Regions from separate parts of the Arthrobacter sp. StoSoilB5 genome, predicted to be linked through region 2. Evidence: riboswitches for the same ligand, from Rfam matches in the RefSeq annotation. Region 2 holds a riboswitch; each other region holds the start of a gene.
The links. Region 2 has a riboswitch for S-adenosylmethionine ahead of LDN75_RS16475 (aminotransferase class V-fold PLP-dependent enzyme). Riboswitches for the same ligand answer to the same signal wherever they lie in the genome.
Positions count from the first base shown of each region.

Region 1: it holds a riboswitch for S-adenosylmethionine, as region 2 does, so the genes downstream of both, LDN75_RS21465 (DUF1737 domain-containing protein) here and LDN75_RS16475 (aminotransferase class V-fold PLP-dependent enzyme) in region 2, are expected to answer to the same signal.
Region 3: it holds a riboswitch for S-adenosylmethionine, as region 2 does, so the genes downstream of both, LDN75_RS05010 (hypothetical protein) here and LDN75_RS16475 (aminotransferase class V-fold PLP-dependent enzyme) in region 2, are expected to answer to the same signal.
Region 4: it holds a riboswitch for S-adenosylmethionine, as region 2 does, so the genes downstream of both, LDN75_RS07260 (homoserine O-acetyltransferase) here and LDN75_RS16475 (aminotransferase class V-fold PLP-dependent enzyme) in region 2, are expected to answer to the same signal.

Region 1 is NZ_AP024646.1:4,730,825-4,736,314, reverse strand. Features, by position in the region: gene LDN75_RS21480 (hypothetical protein) at 1-345, opposite strand, end outside; gene LDN75_RS21475 (O-succinylhomoserine sulfhydrylase) at 356-1,564, opposite strand; gene LDN75_RS21470 (rhodanese-like domain-containing protein) at 1,565-1,975, opposite strand; gene LDN75_RS21465 (DUF1737 domain-containing protein) at 1,972-2,238, opposite strand; SAM riboswitch class IV at 2,253-2,364, opposite strand; gene LDN75_RS21460 (NtaA/DmoA family FMN-dependent monooxygenase) at 2,531-3,859, shown strand; gene LDN75_RS21455 (aromatic amino acid ammonia-lyase) at 3,862-5,457, shown strand; gene LDN75_RS21450 (cysteine synthase family protein) at 5,454-5,490, shown strand, end outside.
Region 2 is NZ_AP024646.1:3,640,081-3,645,570, reverse strand. Features, by position in the region: gene LDN75_RS16480 (class I SAM-dependent methyltransferase) at 1-220, opposite strand, end outside; gene LDN75_RS16475 (aminotransferase class V-fold PLP-dependent enzyme) at 309-1,715, opposite strand; SAM riboswitch class IV at 1,747-1,860, opposite strand; gene hisN (histidinol-phosphatase) at 2,043-2,855, opposite strand; gene LDN75_RS16465 (ribosome small subunit-dependent GTPase A) at 2,911-4,026, opposite strand; gene aroA (3-phosphoshikimate 1-carboxyvinyltransferase) at 4,029-5,417, opposite strand; gene LDN75_RS16455 (DoxX family membrane protein) at 5,424-5,490, opposite strand, start outside.
Region 3 is NZ_AP024646.1:1,062,330-1,067,819, reverse strand. Features, by position in the region: gene LDN75_RS05025 (cupin domain-containing protein) at 1-178, opposite strand, end outside; gene LDN75_RS05020 (sodium:solute symporter) at 447-1,988, shown strand; gene LDN75_RS05015 (IS481 family transposase) at 1,995-2,969, opposite strand; SAM riboswitch class IV at 3,371-3,490, shown strand; gene LDN75_RS05010 (hypothetical protein) at 3,507-3,827, shown strand; gene LDN75_RS05005 (hypothetical protein) at 3,824-4,018, opposite strand; gene LDN75_RS05000 (VIT1/CCC1 transporter family protein) at 4,296-5,459, shown strand.
Region 4 is NZ_AP024646.1:1,602,535-1,608,024, reverse strand. Features, by position in the region: gene LDN75_RS07275 (SGNH/GDSL hydrolase family protein) at 1-103, shown strand, start outside; gene LDN75_RS07270 (winged helix DNA-binding domain-containing protein) at 133-1,272, shown strand; gene LDN75_RS07265 (hypothetical protein) at 1,316-1,720, shown strand; gene LDN75_RS07260 (homoserine O-acetyltransferase) at 1,727-2,848, opposite strand; SAM riboswitch class IV at 2,863-2,977, opposite strand; gene LDN75_RS07255 (bifunctional o-acetylhomoserine/o-acetylserine sulfhydrylase) at 3,130-4,446, opposite strand; gene LDN75_RS07250 (VOC family protein) at 4,674-5,312, shown strand; gene LDN75_RS07245 (CPBP family intramembrane glutamic endopeptidase) at 5,451-5,490, opposite strand, start outside.

The DNA.
Region 1 (5,490 bases), 1.1 Mb from region 2:
ATAGGCAAAGCGTTCCAGGTCCGAGGCGCGGCGGGACAAACTGGAGACAAAGAGCGGAGCACCTGCGAGTAAAGCGGCCGCGGCTGCAACAGCCCACCGCTTGGCCCGTCGGCCCGGAACACCACGGGCAAATGCTGCGAATCCAACGGGTACAGCGGCAGTTCCGGCCGCGGCGAGGTGCTGCCCGACCACCCAGCCACGCTGGCCGGCCTTGAGCATGCGAAGACGTTCGGCGGCGTCAGGGGTGACGTAAACACGCGATACCGGCGAGATACCCACAAACCACACCACCGTGCCGGCAACGATGACCGCTCCGGCACGGCGATAGGGGTGATTGCCGCTCATGGCAGCAAGGTTAGACCTGTTTGAGGGCCTTCTCCAGATCCAGGATGAGATCGTCTACATCTTCCAAGCCAACGGACAAACGGACCACGCCGTCACTCAGTCCAATGGCCGCACGACCTTCCGGCCCCATTGCCCGGTGGGTGGTGGTGGCCGGGTGCGTGATGAGGGACTTGGAGTCGCCGAGGTTGTTCGAGATGTCGATGACGCGCAGGCCGTCCAGCAATGCGAAGGCGGCGTCCTTGGCGGAACGCCCGGAAGAGGGCAGCAGCTCGAAGGTCAGTACGGTACCGCCGGCCTTCATCTGCTTGGCTGCAAGCTCGTACTGGGGGTGCGATTTCAGCAAGGGGTACTTGACCCAGCTGATGGCAGGTTGCTGCTCAAGCCATTCCGCGATTTTCAAAGCGGAGGCCGAGCTGTGGTTCACGCGCAAGCCGATGGTCTCCAGGCCCTTGGTCAACACCCAGGCGTTGAACGCGGAGAGTGAAGGTCCGGTGTGCCGCATCAACTGCTTGACCGGGCCATCGATGAATTCCTTGGTGCCCATGATTGCGCCGCCGAGGACACGTCCCTGGCCATCGATGTGCTTGGTGCCGGAATACACGATGACGTCTGCGCCCAAGTCACCGCAGCGCTGCAGCAGGGGAGTGGCAAAGACATTGTCGACGACGACAGTCGCCCCTGCGGCATGCGCCAGCTCGCTGACGGCGGCAATGTCCACGATTTCCTGCATGGGGTTCGAGGGCGATTCGAAGAAGACGGCGGTGGTCGGCTCGGAGAGGGCGGCACGCCACTGCTCGAGGTCCGGACCGTCGACGAACACTGTTTCAACGCCCCAGCGCGGCAGGATCTCGTTGAGGATGACGAAGCACGAGCCGAACAGGGAACGGGCGGCAACCACGCGGTCACCGGCAGCCAACAGGGCACCCAAAGCGGTGAAGACCGCGGACATGCCGGACGCGGTCGCAAAGCATGCCTCGGTGCCTTCGAGCAGGCGCAGCCGCTCCTGGAAGGTGGCCACGGACGGGTTGCCGTAGCGCGAGTAGACGAAGCGTTCGTCCTCGCCGGTGAAGGCGCGTTCGGCGGCGGCAGCGGATTCGTAGACGAAGCCGGAGTTCAGGAAAACGGGTTCGGACGTTTCCTGGAAGTTGGTACGGTCAAGGCCGCCGCGTACTGCCTGTGTGTCAGGGCTCCAACTGGCGGCATCAGGATTGAAAGTCACTTAGTCGGTCCCCAGGTTGGTCGGCAGGCCACGGTTCTTCCAGCCGTTGATGGTGCGTTCCCCGTAGCGGTCCGGGTCGCCTTCGAAGCCTTCGAGCACGTTGTAGGCGGTAAAGCCAGCCTGCGTCGCGGCGATGGCCGCGGAGATGGATCGCTGGCCTGAGCGGCAGATGAAAACGAGTTCCACGCCCTCGCCCTCGGGTGCCTGCTGCTGCAGTTCCTCAAGGAAGCGGGAGTTGGGGATGCCGCCGGCGAGGTTCCACTGGATGAACAGGGGATCGTTCTCCGTGGCCTTGGTGTCCGGGATCCCGATGTGGGCCCACTCGCCCTCGGTGCGGACGTCCACCAGGATGGCGCCTTCTTCCAGCTTTGCCCACGCGTCCTGCGGGGTCAGGTCACCTGCGTAACTCATGCGTGTCCCTCGAATGCTTCGTCGTCTTCGTAGTTCTCCAACTGGTCAACGGCATTCGCAACTGCGGCGTCTGCGCTGGCGATGGCAGTGGGCAGGACGACGGCCTGCGCCACGATGATATCCGTGCCATTGAAGGCGGCGGCCGGGCTGCCGTGGAGCACGTAGCCTTCGGCGAGGGCCGCTGTGATCCGCTCGCAGAATTCACGGGTATCCGGACCTGTGATCAGGCGGTAGGAGAGTTTTTCTTCAGTGGGTTCAGGCATTGGCTGGTGCTCCTCAGTCACGCTTGCAGTTCGAAGTGTCGATACGCCGAGTAGTCACCTGAGGCACCCCGCCGGAGAGAGGGTTGCCGACCAGCAAGTCAGGGCTTGGCGCTGGTGCTCATTACTCAAGAAAAACGTAACATCCCGCGGCTGCGGCCCGCACTTGCAAGCGGTTGCGCAGCCGTCATGTTGCGTAACCGGCTGGTGCTGGGGTAACAGCCCAAATGTGACGTCCCGGGAGCATAATTGACGCAGTACGACCCCCTGTAACTTCGCATGAAATCAGGTCGCGGTGAACGGACAAGACAGTTCTACACTCAAGCCCATGCTGCATTTTGGATGGTTCGTGGGGCACGGTTTCGGCGTCCAGGGCTGGGGCACTCCCGGATATAGCCTGGGCTACGACTGGAAGAAGCCGGCCCTGTATCAAGAGGCCGTCCGGGCCTTCGAACAATCCGGGCTTGACCTGTTCATCATCGAGGATTCCCTCACTGTTCCGGACACCTATGGCGGCACTGCCGAGGTTTCACTGGCGCATGCCTCCTTTGCGCCCAAGCATGATCCCTTGGCGCTGGTCCCGTACCTTCTTTCGGCAACCAAGCACCTGGGGATCGTGCCCACGGTCAGTGCATCGTTCTATCCTCCCTTCACGGCGGCCCGCCTCCTGGCTACGCTCCAGCATTTCTCCGAGGGGCAGCTGGGCTGGAACGTTGTTACCTCCGGCAGCGACCTTGCGGCGCAGAATTATGGGCTGGACCAGCAGATCGAGCACGACCTGCGATATGAGAAGGCGGAGGAATTCGTCGACGTCGTCCGGCGGCTCTGGCGGAGCTGGGAACCTGGCGCTGTGCTTGAGGACGTTGAGGCCGGCGTGTTCGCGGACCACACCAAAGTGCACCCCATCAACCATCAAGGTGACTTCTTCAAGGTCCGGGGCCCGTTGAATACCGCGCCCTTGCCGGAGGAGCCCGTGCTGGTGCAGGCCGGTGCTTCGCCACGCGGCAAAGCCTTCGCGGGTGGGCACGCGGATGTGGCGATCGCCTTGGCGCGGGGCGTTGACGGCATGAAGGCCTACCGGGATTCCATCCGTGCCGAGGCCGCCCAAGCTGGCAGGAACCCCGACGACGTCAAGGTACTCTTCGTGCTGAAGCCCACCATAGTCGGCTCACCAGCCGAGGCCGAGGAGTTGCGGGCGCGGCGCCGGGAGCTCACCCAGCGTGACATCGACAGCCAGCTCAACTCGATCTCCTACCTCTCGGTGATCGATTTCAAGCAATTCGACCTCGATGCGCCGTTGCCTGAACTGAGTACCAACAGCAACCAAGGCACGTTGGAACACTTCGCGAAGGCAGCGCCCCCGGGGTCTACCCTGCGCCAGATCCTGCAAGCACGCAGCGGTGGTGCCGGCGATTCGATCATCGGCACGGTTGGTGAAATCGCGGATTACCTTGAGGAGACCGGCGAGGCCGTGGGTGGCGACGGCTTCCTCTTCTCCGGCTTTGTGGACCCCGTGACCGTCCATGGCGTGTTGGACAAGCTCACTCCCGAACTGCGCCGCCGCGGCCTGTTGAGGAAGAGTTACGGCAACGGCGGCTTCCGCCAAAACCTCCTGGACTTCTGACGATGTCCTCCGAGCCCAGGACCCTGCTGATTGGGACGTCGCCTGTGGACGCCCGCAGCGTTGCCCTGGCCGCGCTGGATCCGGCGTTTCACGTGAAACTCAACCAAGATGCGTTGTCTTTGCTGGGTCGCTCACGGGAAGTGCTGGAGCGGGCTTCGACGTCCGGGGAGAGAATCTACGGCCTCAATACCCTCCTCGGATCCGGACGCGATACAGCTGTGGAGGAGAAGTCGGTCCTGGCGTACCAAATCCAAGTAGTCAGGTATCACAACAGTGGCGTTGGCGCTTACCTGGACCGGCCCTCGTCCCGGGCCGTGATCCTCGCCCGGCTCATCGGCTTCAGCCGCGGCGGATCCGGAGTGCGGCCGGAGACAGCCCAGTTCTATGCGGAACTGCTCAACCGTGGGGTTCTTCCCGCCATTCCGCGCGAAGGCTCAGTCGGCTCGTCGGACCTCACCCAGCTGGCCGCCGTCGCCGCCGTTGCAATAGGTGAGGGTGAAGCGTTCGACGCCGATGGCACTTTGGTGCCTGGGTCAAAAGCGCTCGCCGACGCCGGTCTCCAGCCCCTGCGGCTCGCGCCCGGTGAGGCCCTGGCCCTGGTCAGCGCCAACGCTTACTCGGTAGGCGCCGGGACCCTGGCATTGGTGCGCCTGCAGCACGTGGCGGAATTCGCCGACGTCGCGCTTTCCCTGTCGCTTGAGACCATCGCAAGGTACGACGGCGGGGGGAACCTCAGCCCGTTTTCGCCGGCTATCCAGGCGGCCAAAGCGGTGGACGGGCAGAAGGACTCGGCGGCGGCCGTACGTCACATGTTGCGCGGCGGGTGGTTGGAAGATGTTCGTCCGGAAGTCTCGGTGCAGGATGCCCTGTCATTCCGTGCTGCGCCCCAGATGCATGGAGCTTTTCGTTCCTTGGTTTCCCAGCTCGGCGATGCGTTGAACGTGGAGCTGAACGGGCGCGGCGACAACCCTTTGGTGGATATCGAAAGCGGGCAGATGGTGTCCGGCGGGAACTTTCAACCCATGCAGCTGGCGCTTTCCTTTGAGGGGCTGCGGCTGGCGTTGGCGCACGTTGGGATTTCCAGCGAGCGGCGCATCGCCAAGCTGTATCCGCCGCAACGGGTGATCCGGGCGAGGCACCTGGAGGCTGCGTCCTCTGACGCTGCGCTGTCTGTGTCCGGGCCGGCCGGAGGCCTTGCGCAGGAGGAGTTGCCCGGGCTGCTCTGGTATTCCGCCGCTGGGCTGCTGTCCGAACTGAAGTTCCTGGCAGCGCCGGCGACGCTCGGGGCACCCACCCTCTCGGCCGACGTCGAGGATCACTCCACCTTGGCCCCGTTGGCTTTGCAGCAACTCGAAAGCTCGTTGGAGGCCTTGGAGAAATTGCTTGCTATCGAGGCCTTGACGGGGTCATATCTGCTGCTCGAAGCAGGTGCCGCGCAGCCGCTCGGAAAGGGGACAGGCGCCGTCGTGGGTCGGCTGGCCGACGTGCTGGCGGACCGGCCGTCGGCTCCGGACCTGGTGGAGCGTGCGCGGCGTGAGTTGCGCGACGTGGTGGCGCAGGAATTGCCGGCTACGGGTGAAAAGGAGGGGACAACGTGAGTACAGCGATCCGCAAACATGGCATACACGCGG
Region 2 (5,490 bases):
AGAGGGCAGTGAATTTTCCCGTTCCCGCTCCGAGATCCGCGGCGGACTTCGCTCCCAGAGGAAGAAGCCAGTCCACTGAATCTGCGGGATAGCCGGGCCGAACGCGATCGTAGTGTTCCCCGCCGTCCTGAAAGCTCAGGCCCAGCTCGCGGCGGCGGGTGGCATGCAGCTTGGGTCCACCGGGGCTACCCGTGCCTCCGGAAAGACCTCGGGAATGCATGGCCACGCAACAACTCCTTTACCGCAAACGCCTGGGATACCCTACGAATTTACCGTAAGGACCATGCTGACGATCCGGCTCAGGCCGCTTAGTCAATAGTGCAGGGCGCGGCACCTGCGGTGCCGGGCGTATTCGGTGCCCATTCCGGGTAGCTGCGGTGGTCATTGGCCGGTACCCAGCGGCCCTCGTCCACCACGTAGTCCCAGCCGAGCCCGGTGCGCTTGAGTTCCTCGATACCCGCCAGCAGCCGTGTGGCATCCTCCAAGCGGGAGCCCACGCCGAAGCTGGCCCGCAGCGAGCCCGAAGGGAGTCCGAGCCGCTTGAGCAGGGGGTGCGCGCAGAAGCGGCCGTCACGAAGCCCTACACCGTGTTCTGCGGCGAGGTAAGCCGCGACCAATCCGGCGTCGAATCCTTCCACCGAGAAGTTGACCACGCCGATGGTGTCCTCGGAGTCGCTGAAGATCCGGTGGACGGTAACGCCGTCGATTGCCTCAAGTCCCTGTACCAGGTACGAGCGGATGGCCGCTTCATGAGCATGCCAGGCCTCTTGGTCCAGCCCGGCGAGCACCTGCGTAGCGCGCGCCAATGTTGCCGCGCCCAGGACGTTGGGGGAGCCGCCCTCGTGACGTGCGGGACCGGAAGCCCAACTGACCGAGTCGAGGCGGGCTTCACGAACAGCGCCGCCGCCGGCAAGGTGGGGAGTGCCGGCGTCAAGCCAGTCAGGGCGCCCTACAACAACGCCGGCGCCGAACGGAGCGTAGAGCTTATGCCCGGAGAATACGATGTAGTCGACGTCTGATTCGGTGATGTTGATGCGGCGGTGAGGGGCAAGCTGGGCTGCGTCCACCACAATCCGTGCACCGTATTCGTGCGCCAGGGCGGCTAGTTCGGCGATCGGCAGGATTTCGCCCGTCACGTTCGAAGCCCCGGTAACTGCCAGCAAGGACACGCCGCCTTGACTGAGTTCCTCGCGGAGCTTTGCCACGGTAGCGGTCAGTGTAGAAGCAGCTACGACGCTGCGGTGCGGAACGCCCTGCCAAGGCAGGAGGTTGGCATGGTGCTCGATGTCCAGGTAGAGGACCTCGCCGGTCGGCTTTCCGTCGAGTTGCGGAAGGCAGCCTGCCAACAGGTTGAGTGAATCCGTGGTGTTCCGGGTGAAGATGACGGAATCGTCGGGGCGGCCGCCAATGAACTCACGCACGATGTCGCGGGAGTTCTCGTAGACGGACGTGCTGATCTGGGAAGCGTAGCCCGCACCGCGGTGGACACTCGCGTAGTAGGGGAGGATCTCATTGAGATACGCAGAAACGATGGTCAGGGCCGGAGCCGACGCTCCGTAATCGAGGTTGGCGTAGCGGACGTGGCCACCCTGGATCAGGGGAGCTTGCAGCTCCGCGCCCGTGACAGCGGCCAGGGGCCTGCCTGCAGCGGCTTCCTGCGCTGCTCCGACCGCAAAGGACGGCAGGACGGTGGAGTTGAACGTAGCAGTGCTCATGGGACCTCACTCAAGAAGGACCCCCACAGGGGATCCGCGCTTGCCGTATCCCTTCCGGACCGGCCAGGTCGTCACCCGGGGCACCCCACCGCGAATGGAGGGTTGCCGGCCAGCAAACCGGGGTTTAGCGCTGGCACTCGTGACCTGTAAAGAGGTTAGGGCAAGCCTCCGGCCTGTTCCAAAGTCGCTTCGCTTTGTTAAGCGGATTGTTACGAAGCGTGCCGAAACAGCCCTTTGGGCGAAGAAAAAACGGCGGATGCCCCGTAAAGGAGGCATCCGCCGTCGAAAATTCTATCCACAGCCAGATGTCTTGCTCGTATCGCTGGATCAGAGGAGGTCATCCAAGGCGGGGTTTAGCCGTTTGAGGACCTCTGAATGCAGGATGGAGTTGGTGGCCAAGGCGTTGCCCCCGAAGGGGCCATCCTCGCCTTCCAACGAGGTGAAACGGCCGCCGGCTTCCGTGACGATGGGTACAAGCGCGGCCATGTCGTAAAGGTTCAATTCCGGCTCGCAGGCGATATCCACGGCCCCCTCGGCCACCAAGCAATAGGACCAGAAGTCGCCGTAGGCACGCGTGCGCCAGATGTCTTCCGTCAGACCTAGGAATTCGTCGAGATTGCCGCGTTCCTTCCAACCGGAAAGGCTGGAATATGACATCGAAGCATCGGCCAGGCGCGAAACGTTGGACACCTTGAGCCGGGTGGCCGAGGCCAGGGAGCGCCCCATATAGGCGCCCATGTCCTTTGCCGCCCACCAACGTTTGCCGAGTGCGGGAGCACTGACAACTCCAACCACCGGCTCGCCTTCGTCCACGAGTGCGATCAGGGTGGCCCACACTGGAACGCCACGCACGAAGTTCTTGGTGCCGTCGATGGGGTCGATGATCCAGCGCCGGGAGCCGTGGCCGCTGCTGCCGAACTCCTCGCCGAGGACAGCGTCCCGGGGGCGCGAGCGCGACAGCTGGCCCCGGATTGCTTCTTCCGCAGCCTTGTCGGCATCAGTAACGGGAGTGAGGTCAGGCTTGGTCTCGACCCGCAGATCCAGTGCCTTGAAGCGGTCCATGGTTTGGGCGTCCACGGAATCCGCCAGCACGTGGGCCAGTCGCAGATCATCGTTGTAGCTGGATACGGGTTGGGTCATGCCACCAAACTATCGTGAAACTTTCCCTGCAGTTGGATCCGTGTTCCACCAATGTTTAGTTGACGGTACCCAGTTCCTTGGTTTCCTTCGCTTCCAAACGCGGGTCTGCGCCCAGCAGCCGCCGGAGCGAAGACAACCGTGCCACTCCGGAAGGACCGGCGTTTCCCTCGTTCACCCACGCGTCAAGTCCACAATTGATGGCACTGGCATCGTGTTTGCAGCCGCGGTCGCAAGCTTCGGTGCCCGGTTCCAAATCGGGGAAGGAATGCAGGATGCGATCGGGGTCCACGTGCGCGAGTCCGAAGGAACGAATACCGGGGGTATCGATGATCCAGCTACCGGACGGCGCGTCCGCCAGCTTCAAGGCCAACGCCGACGACGACGTATGCCGGCCCCTTCCGGTGACAGCATTAACGCCACCCGTAGCGCGCTCAGCGCCGGTCAGGGCGTTGACCATGGTGGACTTGCCGACTCCCGAATGGCCAAGCATGACTGTCACTTTGCCATCAAGGTGGGCCCGCAATTGGGCAACGGCGCTGCTGTCCAGACGCGCGGACAGTCCGTCGTCCGATCGGGCGTCAATACCGGAAGCTTCGGCGTCGGCCGTACGGCTGATGATGACAGGGAAGTCCAGGCTGAGATAGTTGGACAACAGCTCGGCAGGATCCTTGACGTCAGCCTTGGTGACGAGCAGCAGTGGCTCGATCCCGGCGTCGTAGGCTGCAACCAAGGCGCGGTCGATAAAGCCAGTGCGCGGTTCCGGGTTGGCCGCGGCGACCACCACCACAAGTTGGTCCGCGTTGGCCACCACCACTCTTTCGATGGGGTCGGTATCATCGGCGCTGCGGCGAAGGACCGTCTTGCGTTCTTCGACACGCACCAGCCTTGCCAGGGTGTCCGGCGCCCCCGATACGTCGCCCACCAGCGCGACGAAATCGCCGGGGACCACGGGATTTCGCCGTAGTTCACGCGCGCGTGCGGCGATGATAATACGCTCGTCCGCGGAGTCTTCCCCAACGATGGCCGTGTAGCGCCCGCGGTCTACCGTGATGATCCGGCCGATGACTGCGTCATCATGGCTGGGGCGGTCCTTGGTCCGGGGCCTTGATCCTTTTTTGTTCGGACGGATCCGGACGTCCGATTCGTCCCAGGAGCGTGCGTCGCGGCCCATGGTCAGTTGCTGGCCTCACTGGTGACGGTCTCATCGTCGCCTGTGCGCTGCTGCAGCATGGCCTCCCACATCTGTGGAAATTCGGGCATCGTCTTGGACGTCGTGGCGATATCTTCCACCTGCACACCTTCAACGGCGAGCCCCAGAATGGCGCCCGCCGTAGCCATGCGGTGGTCGGCATAGCTGTGGACGACGCCTGCGTGCAAAGCAGCCGGGCGGATGATAAGGCCGTCGGCTGTTTCCTCTGCGTCGCCGCCCAGCCGGTTGATTTCAGCGGCCAACGCGGCGAGCCGATCGGTTTCATGGCCACGAAGGTGGGCGATACCGGTCAGCCTTGACGGGCCCGTAGCCAGGGCGCACAGCGCTGCGACCGTGGGCGCAAGTTCGCTGGTTTCGTCGAAGTCCGCGCCCTTGATTTCCGGACCGCCCTTCACGGTGAGGGTACCGTTCTCGAGGGTTACGGTGGCCCCCATGGCAGTGAGTATGCTGCGCCAGAGGTCGCCAACCTGGGTGGTTTGCATGGGCCAATTGGGGATCCGGACGGTTCCGCGGGTTGCCAGTGCAGCAGCGAGGAACGGGCCGGCGTTGGAAAGGTCCTGTTCGATCCGCTGGTCGAATGCCTGGATGGCTCCGGGGGAGACCCGCCAGTGGTTGGGCACCGAGTCATCGACCTTGACGCCGACGCTGCGCAGGACGGCCACGGTCATGTTGATGTGGTCAAGGCTGGGCACTGGCTTGCCGACGTGCTCCAGGTGCAGGCCCTCAGTGAACCGCGCCCCGACGAGCAGCAAAGCCGAGACGAATTGGGACGATGCGCTTGCGTCGATCACCAGGTGGCCACCCCGGACCTCGCCCGTGCCGTCCACCGAGAAGGGAAGGGCCGACGGCGTCCTGCCGCCTTCGGTGGCGACGGGAACTCCGAGAGCGAGCAGTGCTTCGATGATGGTCCCCATGGGCCGCTTGCGGGCGTGGGGATCGCCGTCGAACATGGTCGAACCATTGCGCAGCGCAGCCAAAGGTGGAACGAACCGCATGACTGTCCCGGCAAGGCCGCAATCGATGGCAGTGTCCGCACCCGCAGCTGAAGGATCCATGGGGGTGATCTCAAGGTCCGGTCCGTAACCACCGTCGCCGGGTACCTCGGTGACGGTGGCGCCCAGTTGCCTCAGCGCCTGGATCATCAGGACGGAGTCACGGGAATGAAGGGGGGCCCGGAGCCGGGAAGGTCCGTCGGCCAACGCTGCAAGGACCAGGAACCGGTTGGTGAGCGATTTTGAGCCCGGCACCGTCACTGTGGCATCCACTGGCCTTGTGGCATAGGGAGCCGCCCACAGAGGCAGGGTATGGATGGAGTTCGTTGAGCCCGTGTTTGCTGCGGTGGTACCTGTCATGCTTCCTTATGCTCCAACTGCGTTGTCTACGGCCTTGCGTACTGCTTTGTCTGCCCTCTTGAACTGCTTTCCG
Region 3 (5,490 bases), 2.6 Mb from region 2:
CGAGCGAAGCGACCGACGGTGATGTCAGGTCCCTCTCGACGCGGCTGAGGAAACCCTTGGTCAGCCCAGTAGCGTCCGCCACTTGCTCGATGGTGAGGCGCTGCGCCTGGCGGGCTGCGCGGATTCTGGAACCGATAGCAACGGGAACGTTGCTTGGTTCAACGGGGAGAGCCTTCATTCACGAACCTTTCAGGCCTGTCATTGGGCCCTGTCATTGCAGCAATAGTAGCGGCAGCACGGGCTGTGGGAGCCACCAACAGCCCCACGATGACCAAAGCCCCTTGACTGTTACTCCGATCACAACATATCCTCATAGGCAACAAGTGTTGTCTGTGAGGCACACAACACCAAAACCAATCTCCAATCATCAGCACGGAGACTTCGACGCTTCCCAGGCGTATCGTCGAAAACCCCAACCTTCGTGCATCAGCTCCAAGGAGCCACTCATGGACTCTTCGTTCATAAACATCGCCATTGTGGTGGTGTACCTGCTTGCCATGCTGGCATTCGGCTGGTGGGGCAAGTCCCGCACCAAGAACAACAGCGACTTCCTGGTGGCCGGCCGCCGCCTGGGTCCCTTCCTTTACACAGGCACCATGGCCGCAGTTGTCCTTGGTGGCGCATCCACCGTCGGCGGCGTGGGCCTGGGCTACAAGTTCGGCATTTCAGGCATGTGGCTCGTAGTCGCGATCGGCGCCGGCGTCCTCCTCCTGAGCCTGCTTTTCGCCGGCACCATCCAGCGCCTGAAGATCTACACGGTCTCGCAAATGTTGAGCCTTCGCTACGGCAGCAAGGCCACACAGACATCCGGAATTGTGATGCTGGCTTACACCCTCATGCTGTGCGCCACGTCCACCGGTGCATACGCAACCATCTTCGTCGTCCTCTTCGACTGGGAACGCTGGATGGCGATCGCCGTCGGCGGTGCAATCGTGCTTGTCTACTCGACCATCGGTGGCATGTGGTCCATCACCCTGGCCGACCAGGTCCAGTTCATCATCAAGACCGTGGGCATCTTCTTCCTGATGCTTCCGTTCGTCATGAACGCAGCCGGAGGACTCGACGGCATCCGTGAGCGCGTCGATGCGAGCTTCTTCCAGATCGACGGAATCGGCGTCCAGACCATCATCACGTACTTCGTTGTGTACACACTGGGACTTCTGATCGGCCAGGACATCTGGCAGCGCGTCTTCACCGCCAAGACTGCCAAGGTCGCACGCTGGGGCGGAGCAACGGCCGGCGTTTACTGCATCCTGTACGGCGTGGCTGGCGCCCTGATCGGCCTTGCCGCCCGGGTAGCACTGCCCAACATCGATGTCGCCAACCTTGGCAAGGACGTGGTCTACGCCGAGGTGGCAACCCACATTCTGCCCATCGGCATCGGCGGCCTTGTCATGGCGGCCGCTGTTGCAGCCATGATGTCCACCGCTTCCGGCGCCCTTATTGCCGCCGCCACGGTGGCACGCGCAGATGTTGTTCCCTTCGTGGCCAGCTGGTTCGGCAAGACCATCAACACGGACGACACGGAAAACCCCGAGCACGACGTCAAGGCCAACCGTTACTGGGTTCTTGGCCTGGGCATCGTTGCTGTCCTGATCTCCATGGCTGCGCAGGACGTAGTTGTTGCCCTCACCATTGCCTACGACATCCTCGTGGGCGGCCTCCTGGTCGCGATTCTCGGAGGCCTCGTGTGGAAGCGCGGAACCGGTATCGCTGCTGCATGGTCCATGGCAGTGGGCTCGGTCCTGACCCTGACCTTGCTGATTCTGTTCGCCATTGGAGTCATTCCGAGCGCGGATGGCGTCTACGCCAACGAACCTATCTACTACGGCCTGGCGGCCTCGTTCGTGGCATACGTCGTGATTTCGCTCCTCACGCCTCCCACTGCACCAGAAGTCCGGGCTGCTTGGGACAAGCGGGTGGCCGGTGCCGTCTCGGAGGAATTGCCCCTGGAAGCCCACCCGGTCAGCAGCCACACCGCCAGCTAGCTGTACTCAGTCAGTAGGTTGTTTGCACCTGCTGATGGGTGGTTTGCCTCCGAGGCTGCCGTGCGGCCGGTGGTTGTTGTAGAAGTCTAGCCATGGCTGCAGGGCGTCTGTCCGGGCCTGGTTGGAAGTGAATGGTTGCCGGTAGGCCCAGCCTTCTTGAAGGGTGCGGTTGAAGCGTTCTGCTTTGCCGTTCTGCCAGGGATGGCGGGGTTTGATCAGGACGTGCTTGGCGCCCAGTGCAGCGAGTGCGTCCTGGAAATCTTTCGATAACCGGTAGGCAAAGGCGTTGTCGGTCATGACCCGTCTGACTGGCGCGCCGTTGGCTGCCATGGCCGCTGCGGCCCGGGTGAGGAACCCTGCGCAGGTCGGGCCTTTCTCGTCGGGCAGGACCTCGGCGTAGGCCAGACGAGTGTGGTCATCGACGGCCACGTGGACGTAGTCGAAACCGACCCTTGTATGGCCTGTTGAGTGGTTGCGGGCGGATTGGTTCGGGTCTGCCCGCCAGCCTCCGCCGTCGGGAATCCGGCCTAGTTTCTTGACGTCGATGTGGATCATGTCTCCGGGAGCGTCGCGCTCGTACCGGCGGTCCGTGGCACGGGATGCCCGGATCCGTTCCCCGGTCACCGGGTCCAGGTCCCACAGCCGGGGCATACCCGCGCGGGTCAGAATCCGGGAGACCGTCCGGGCGCTCGTCCCGCACCGGGCTGCCAGGCCCGCTGGCCCTTCGCGGTGCTTCACGCGCTGGGTCAGGACATCGGCAACCAGCGCAGCAGAAGTCGCGTGTGGGCACGACCTTGGGCGGGAGCTGCGGTCCTCGAGGCCGGCCCAGCCATGGGTGCGGTACCGGCTGATCCAGCGGTGCGCGCAGGTCCTTGAGATGCCCATTTCTTTGGCCACATGGGCCACGGGACGGCCGGCGAGGACGCGCTCGATAAGGATCCGCCTACCGGTCGGGGTCAAGCGGGCATTACGGTGGGACATGAAGACCTCTTAGTCGTTGGCTGTGTGTGGTAACCACCAACCTAAGAGGTCTTCACCTATTCACGATGTAACCAACGTCCTGACTCAGTACAGCTAGCGGCCCAGGGCCACAAGGCACCAGGCTTCAGGCACCAGGCTTCAGGCACCAGACCTCAGGCATCAGGCACGAACTGAACTGAGCAATGTTCGACGGCGGCGCCGCCCCTTTTCGGGGCAGCGCCGCCGTTGCTCTGTCCGGGGACCGTTGTGCTGTCGGGGACCCGTTGCGAGGCCCACTCTGCGCGCTATCCAGGCCACAAAAGGCGCAGAGCAGGCCCCACAACAAGCAGGCCCCGTAACAAGGGGGGGTAACCAAGGACGCTACTTCTCCACTCGGCACTCCTCCAGTACAGTGGTGCATGCTTCAAGAGAGGTGGCGCCAAGCTCCGACTGGCCACACACCAACCCCATGTTCAAGGGTGGTTCGGATGAGGAAGCGGCCCGCCCCGGACCAGAGACAACCGAGCGGGCAAGAGCACTCCCCCAAAGGAACAGTCCTTGCCGTACCAAGGCGTTACCACCCCAAGCCAAGGCGTTACCGCCCCCATCCAGGGCATCCCCACCGAAACCAAAGCGCGGACCGTGCGGGTGATTCCCGGCGTCGACCTTGTCCTGGGGACTGTGACGCTGGTACTGAACGGCGGGCTGCACCGGTTCCGACACCCCGAGCCGCGCTTGATTGCGCAGGCGCTGGCCCAGGCCGTGCGCCCTTCGCGTTGGTGCGAATCGTCCAGGACGCTGACCGTGACTGTTGCAGCGCTCGGGTGTTCAGCAGGGCTCGAGCGTCATTTCACGTTTGGTGAAGAAGGCCCTGCCTAGGGTTCTTCGTCTTCTTCCCCGCGGAACTCTTCGGTTTCGTCAAGGGGGACAACGCGCTCGTCGTCTTCCGGGACGTCGATTTCCTCCACCCAGGGTTCGTCGACTTCCTGGTCGTCGCTGTAGTCATAAGCGGGGTCCGACTCGATGGTCTCCCGTACCGGGTGGTTGGCGTGCGGTTCGGTGGTATCCATGCTGCAACCTCCGTCTGGTGGGCTGGCAGGCAGCCCGCTGACCGAGTGCGGGGAGGGCCCCCGCCCCTGTCTATCCATCTGAGCACTGTGCCCGCAGGCGGTCAAGGCAAGGGCCGGCACGGGACCAAGGAGGGCTCGAAGCAGAGTGTTTCCACCCCGGAAATTAAGGCACGCCGAACATTCCAACTAAGGAATACCGGCCAAAAATCCGCGCCAATAAGCGGTACAGTGGGCGTGCAATGGGGCCGCAACTACCCCACCCAGCACAGGAGAGAAAGTGCAAAAGCACCAGGAATCCCACGGTCCGTCGAGCCCCGCTCCGGACCCCGCCCCCGGATCCGGAACACCACCCCAATCAGGCCGGCCCACGTCCTCGGACATCAGGCGGTGGCGTCAATACCTGGCTGACGAGCGTGCCGAAGCCGCTGTCTACCGGGAGCTCGCCCAGCGTCGCGACGGCGAAGAACGCCAGATCCTGCTCGCCTTGGCCGAGGCAGAGGGAAGACACGAGGCACACTGGCTCAAGCTCCTCGGAGAACACGCCGGAATGCCGAAGGGAGCTTCCACCCGCAGCCAGATACTGGGCTTCCTGGCCCGGCACTTCGGCTCCGTATTCGTGCTCGCGTTGGCGCAGCGCGCCGAAGGCCGCTCTCCTTACGGGGCCGAACCCGCTGCGACTCCGGCCATGGTTGCCGACGAGCAAATCCACGAAGAAGTTGTCCGGGGCCTTGCCACCCGTGGCCGCAACAGGCTCTCCGGTACCTTCCGTGCCGCTGTTTTTGGTGCCAACGATGGCCTGGTGAGCAACCTTTCACTGGTCATGGGTATGGCCGCAACGGGCGTTCCAAGCCCGGTTGTACTCATGAGCGGCGTGGCGGGATTGCTGGCCGGCGCCCTTTCCATGGGTGCCGGCGAGTACGTTTCAGTCCGGTCGCAACGGGAGTTGCTAAGCGCCACACTGCCCACGCAGGCAACCCTCACCGCCGCCCCGTCCTTGGATATTGAGCACAACGAGCTCGTGCTGGTGTACCTGGCTCGCGGCATGACCCGCGAGGCCGCCGAACACCGGGCCGCCGAACGCATGGGACTCTTCAGCTGCGACTGCGATCCCAGCCTCTCCTTGCAACCCGAGAAGGAGCAGCCCGCCGACGACCATGAAACCGTGGGGTCTGCCTGGGGGGCTGCGATGTCCAGCTTCTGCTTCTTCGCTTCCGGTGCCATCGTGCCGATCCTTCCGTTCATTTTTGGCATGACGGGCGTGGCGGCACTGGTAGTAGCCGGCGTACTGGTGGGGATCGCGCTCCTGGCGACTGGCGCCGTCGTCGGGCTACTGTCCGGAACCTCACCGCTGAGCCGTGGCTTCCGGCAGTTGGCGATCGGCTTGGGCGCTGCGGCCGCCACCTATGGGCTTGGCCTCGCGTTCGGAACGATGATCGTCTAGGCGGTAATGTTGGTTCGTCCTCCGCGCGGCC
Region 4 (5,490 bases), 2.0 Mb from region 2:
CCGCAGGCTGCGGCACAGATCCTCCGGTGATGGCATTACACCCAAACGCCCGACGCCGGGACCGGTCTTCGGACCCAACGGCACCATGCTGCCGCGCGGCTAAGGTAATGCGACTGCGGCCAGGAGTGTTCAATGCAGCCTAAAGACATTGTCCGCCTGCGCCTGCGCCGTCAGCAGTTGCGGGCTCCTTTCGGCGGGAGCGTCGATGACGTGCTGCGCAACCTCCTCGCCGTGCAATCGCAGGAATTTCCCTATGCCCGATGGACTCTTGCCCAGAGAACGAACGGCAGCACTGCCGGGCAAGTAGAGGAGGCTGTGGCTGACGGCAGGATCCTGCGGACGCACATCCTGCGGCCGACGTGGCATTTTGTGCATCGTGAGGACCTCGGCTGGTTGATGGGTTTGTCTGCCGATCGCCTGCATCAAGGAAACAAGGGCATGTACAGGCAGACGGGAGTTGATGAGGCCACTACCGCCGTCAGTGGGCGGATCCTTGCAGAAGCTGTGGCCGGTGGCGCCCACAAAACCCGCGAAGAACTAGCCGACGTGCTGGAACAGGCGGGGCTTCCCAGCAAAGGCCTTGGCTTCATTTACCACCTGATGCACGCGGAGATCAGCAAAATTTTGGTGAGCGGCGCTCCGGTCCGCTCCGCTGGCGGCGCGCTGAAGCAGACCTACGCCCTCTTCCAGGAACGTGTGCCCACACCTGGCGACACTTCCTTGACGGGCGATGACCGCGAGTGGGCCTTGGGCCAGTTGGCGCTGCGATACTTCAGCAGCCGGGGACCTGCCACAGTCAAGGATTGCGCCGCGTGGTCCGGACTGACCATGAAGGATGTGCGGCTTGGCGTGCAGGCGGCTGGAGAGTGGGCTCCTGGCGCCCTGGCCACCGTGGCAATTGACGGCCTGGACTTCTACCTGCCGGCCGAAGACATCGATGTGCTTGCAGCGTCTCCCCCACCAGCCGACGCCGGGCCAAGACTTCCCCGGGTCGATCTCATCCAGTGCTACGACGAGTACGTGATGGGCTATTCGGAGTCGCGGCACTACCTCGGCGGAAAGGCGCCCTACTTCCCGGAGGGCGATGCTCCCATTCACGTGGTGTTGCTGGATGGCAGGTTGGCCGGATGGTGGCGGCACGCCTTCAGCGGTGGGATCTGCGAAATCGACGTCAGAATGAACCGGCCGGCCACAACAGCCGAACACCATGCTTTGGAGGCAGAAGTGGAGCGCTACGGAAAGTTCCTGGGCATGGAGGCAAAGTTGGTGTGAATCTGCGGGACTAAGCTGGGTTAAGACCTAGGAGGCCTGCACCGTGAACAATCTGATCTTCTGGATCATCGTCTGCTCGTGGCTGATTCCCTTGGGGATCCGCATATACAACAAGTCCCGGGCGCGGCGGCTCCAGGACCGCAACTTCTCCCGTCCGGGCTACCCGCCACAGGGGTTTCCTCCGCCGGGCTACCAACAGCAGCAGAATTACCAGCCGCAAAACTACCCCGGCTATTCTCCCGAGCCCACCCACATCCGCCCGGCGGATGCGGCACCGCCGGCGGGACCGCCGTCGAACGTTTCTTCAACTACGTTCCCCAGCAACAGCGGTTCCGGGCACCAAGGCTTCCGCGCACGCAAGTTGGCCGAACTGGACCTCAAGTTCAGCAACGGCGAAATTGCCATGGAGGATTACATGAAGCAGCGCGGCGAAATCATGAATGGCTGAGCCGGCTTAGGCGAAGAAGGCCTCGCGCAGTTGCTCTGACAGTTGGCCGATTTCGGTCAGGAAGCCATCGTGGCCGATGGGAGCCTCGATGACGTGGACGGGAACATTGCCTGGCAGATTTTGCGCCAGCTCCAATGACTGGGCCGGGAAGTAGAGGCGGTCCGAGTCGACGGCTGCCACGAAGAACTCGGCAGTGGTGCTTGCCAAGGCGTCCTTCAAGGTGCCACGGCCCCGGCTGATGTCATGGGACATGAGTGCCTCAGTGATGGCGATGTAGCTGTTGGCGTCGAACCGGCGCACGAGCTTGGTGCCTTGGTGGTCGAGGTAGCTTTCCACCTGGTAGCGGCCGCGTTCCCCCAGCACCGCAGCGGCCAGCGGCGTCTCCTGGTGTTGCGCTTCCCGCCCGAAGCGGAAATCAAGCTCCAGCGCGGAACGGTAGGTGATGTGGGCTATCCGGCGGGCCAGGGCGAGGCCCGCCTCGGGAGCCGGTCCACCGTAGTAGTCGCCATTGTTGAAGTTGGGGTCCTGGCGGATAGCCAGGGTCTGCGACTGGGCGAAAGCGATTTGCTCGGCTGTGCTGTAGGCGCCGACAGAAATAACTGCGCACCGCTGAACGCGCTCAGGATAGGTCACAGCCCATTCAAGTGCGCGGGCGCCGCCCATGGAACCGCCCAGGACGGCGTGCCATGCTTTGATGCCCAATGCATCGGCCAGGCGCGCTTCGGCTGCCGTACTGTCGCGCAAAGTGACCAGGGGGAAGCGGGATCCCCAAGGCCGCCCGTCCGGCGCCTCGGACGACGGGCCAGTGCTGCCGTAACAGCCGCCCACAATGTTGATGGAGATAACGAAGAACCGGTTGGTGTCGATCGTCGCACCGGGACCGACAAGCTGCTCCCACCAGCCTTCCTCATCCGTTGCGCCGCGGGCCACATGCGTGCTTCCCGTCAGTGCGTGCTGAACGAGGACAGCGTTGGACGCATCAGCGTTCAGCTGCCCCCAGGTTTCGTAGGCCAACACAACATCGGGGAGGAAACCGCCGGCTTCAAGTTCCAGCGGACCTACGCCGGCGTACTTGACCGTCCCATCTTCTTCGCCCGATTTGGGGAGTGCTGTAGCAGTAATGGTCATTCCTTTGACACCTAACCTCGCGCTTGCCCGTCGCCTTGCGTGCGACAGGCCAGGTCTTCACCCGGGGCACCCCACCGCGGAGGAGGGTTGCCGGCCAGCAAGCCGGGGCTGTCACTGGCACTCATGACCTAATACGTAGAGTCTAGGAAAAATACGGGTGTTTTGGCGAAGAATGTGACAGCTGTGTGACGGTTTGGGGTCGTTTGCTTCAGGAACACGCACGGCGAAGGGCCGCCCGGCGAATTTTCGACTGCGGCGGGCGGCCACTCCTCCCAGTGCGCTTAAGCGCCTTTGGCAGCCCGGAACCCGGCCTCCAGGTCAGCGATGATGTCGTCTACATGCTCAATTCCCACGGACAACCGGACCAAGCCTGGATTAACACCGGCGGCCACCTGCTGTTCCACTGTGAGCTGGCTATGGGTGGTCGACGCCGGATGGATGACCAGCGAGCGGACGTCACCAATGTTGGCAACATGGGAGTGCAGCTCCAGGCCGTCGACGAAGCGCTTGCCGGCCTCGACACCGCCCTTGATAGTGAACGCCACCACGGCACCGGTGCCCCTGGGGCCATACTTCCGGCCGCGGTCGTACCAGGGGCTGGAGGGCAGCCCCGCGAAGGCGACCGATTCGACGTCGTCCCTCGACTCAAGCCATTCGGCAACCCTGGTGGCGTTGGAGACATGGCGCTCAACGCGCAGGCTCAGGGTTTCCAGGCCCTGGGCAATGAGGAAGGCGTTGAAGGGGGAAACCGCCGAACCCAGATCGCGCAGCAACTGCACACGGGCCTTGAGTATGTAGGAGAGGTTGGCTCTGAGCGCGCCGTCCTTGCCCAGGTCCCGGGCGTAAACGAGTCCGTTGTAGCTGGGGTCCGGGGTATTGAATCCGGGGAAGCGCTCCGGGTCCTTTCCGAAGTCGAAGTTTCCGGAGTCCACGATCACGCCGGCGATCGCCGCACCGTGGCCGCCAAGATACTTGGTGGCCGAGTGCACCACGATGTCCGCACCCCATTCGATGGGACGAATGAGGTATGGGGTTGAGAGCGTGTTGTCCACGATCAGCGGCACACCGGCCTCATGCGCGGTGCGTGAAATGCCCTCGATGTCCAGCACGTCCTGGCGCGGGTTGGAAACTACCTCACCGAAGAACAGCTTGGTGTTGGGCTGCACAGCTTCCCGCCACTGGTCCAGATTGTCCGGGTCCTCCACGAACGTGACGGAGATGCCGAACTTCTTTAGCGTGTGGGCCAACAGGTTGTAGGTTCCGCCGTACAGGCTGGGGCTGGCGACGATGTGATCGCCGGCCTCGGCAATGTTGAGAATGGCGAACGTTTCCGCGGCCTGTCCTGAGCTGAGGAGCAATGCGCCCAGTCCGCCTTCCAGGCTGGCGATGCGCTGCTCCACGGCATCCTGCGTCGGGTTGCCGATGCGGGTGTAGATGGGGGCAAGCTCAGCCAGCGCAAACCGGTTTGCCGCGCTCTCTGCGCTGGGGAACACGAAGGAAGTGGTCTGGTAGATCGGAAGCGACCGCGCTCCCGTGGCAGAGTCGGGTTCCTGCCCTGCGTGGATCTGGCGGGTTTCGAAAGACCATCCTTGGGACATTGAATTCTCCTTTTAGTGGCGCGCGGGTTTGCCGTGGATCGCTGGAGGCGTTGGCTGGGGCCAGTCTAGGAAGCGTCCGGGGCCTTGGACAGCTTTGTGACGAAGGCAGTATTTTTCGGTCTTCAGGCGACCCACCGTGACGCATTCCGGCGGCACACAGCTGAGGTCCCATGATAGTTAGGCTTCCCTTAGCTGAGACCCCGATCACAAAGTGCCAAGATGAAGCCATGCGCATGGATCACGTCTCTTACGCTTGTGAACGAGATGGCCTTTTGGCCACTACCGAACGAATTTCCGCAGCTCTGGGAGTGGACGCAGTCCGGGGCGGAGTGCACCCGCGCTTCGGTACCCGGAACATGATCATTCCCTTGGCGGATAACAAATACCTGGAAGTCGTGGAGGTCCTGGACCACCCCGCTTCCGACAAGGCACCCTTTGGCCAGGCGGTCCGCGCGCGCTCAGCAGCTGGCGGCGGTTGGATGGGCTGGTGCGTCGCCGTTGACGACCTAGCCCCCTTCGAAGACCGCCTCGGCCGCTCCGCGGTTCCGGGCAACCGCAAGTTCCCGGATGGCCGCGAACTCGTGTGGCGGCAGATCGGCATTCTCGGCTTGATCGCCGATCCCCAGGTGCCGTACCTGCTCAAGTGGGAGGGCGACCCCTCACTGCACCCGTCCAGGGTCTATGAGAGTGACGTCAAGATGTCCAGCCTCACCATCGCGGGCTCGGCGGAACGCGTTACCGAATGGCTGGGCGAACCCGTTGAGAAGCCGCTCGAGGACGTCGCTGTCCAGTGGATGGCACCGCACGGCACGCCCGGCATCATGTCCGTCACTTTCGAAACCGCCTCCGGCGCCGTCACCATCTGAGGCGCACCTTCCCTTGGGGCCTGGTCCCCTCCCCGGTCCATCGTGTCCGGTCAAGCTTCGGCCGCCATCAGCGGGTGCCAACGACGTCACCCACCGATGGCGGCCGAATATTTTTAATGCCAACAGGACTGGCATTGGTTAGCCGAGCCCCACTGCCTTCCCGAACAGGCTGAATCCC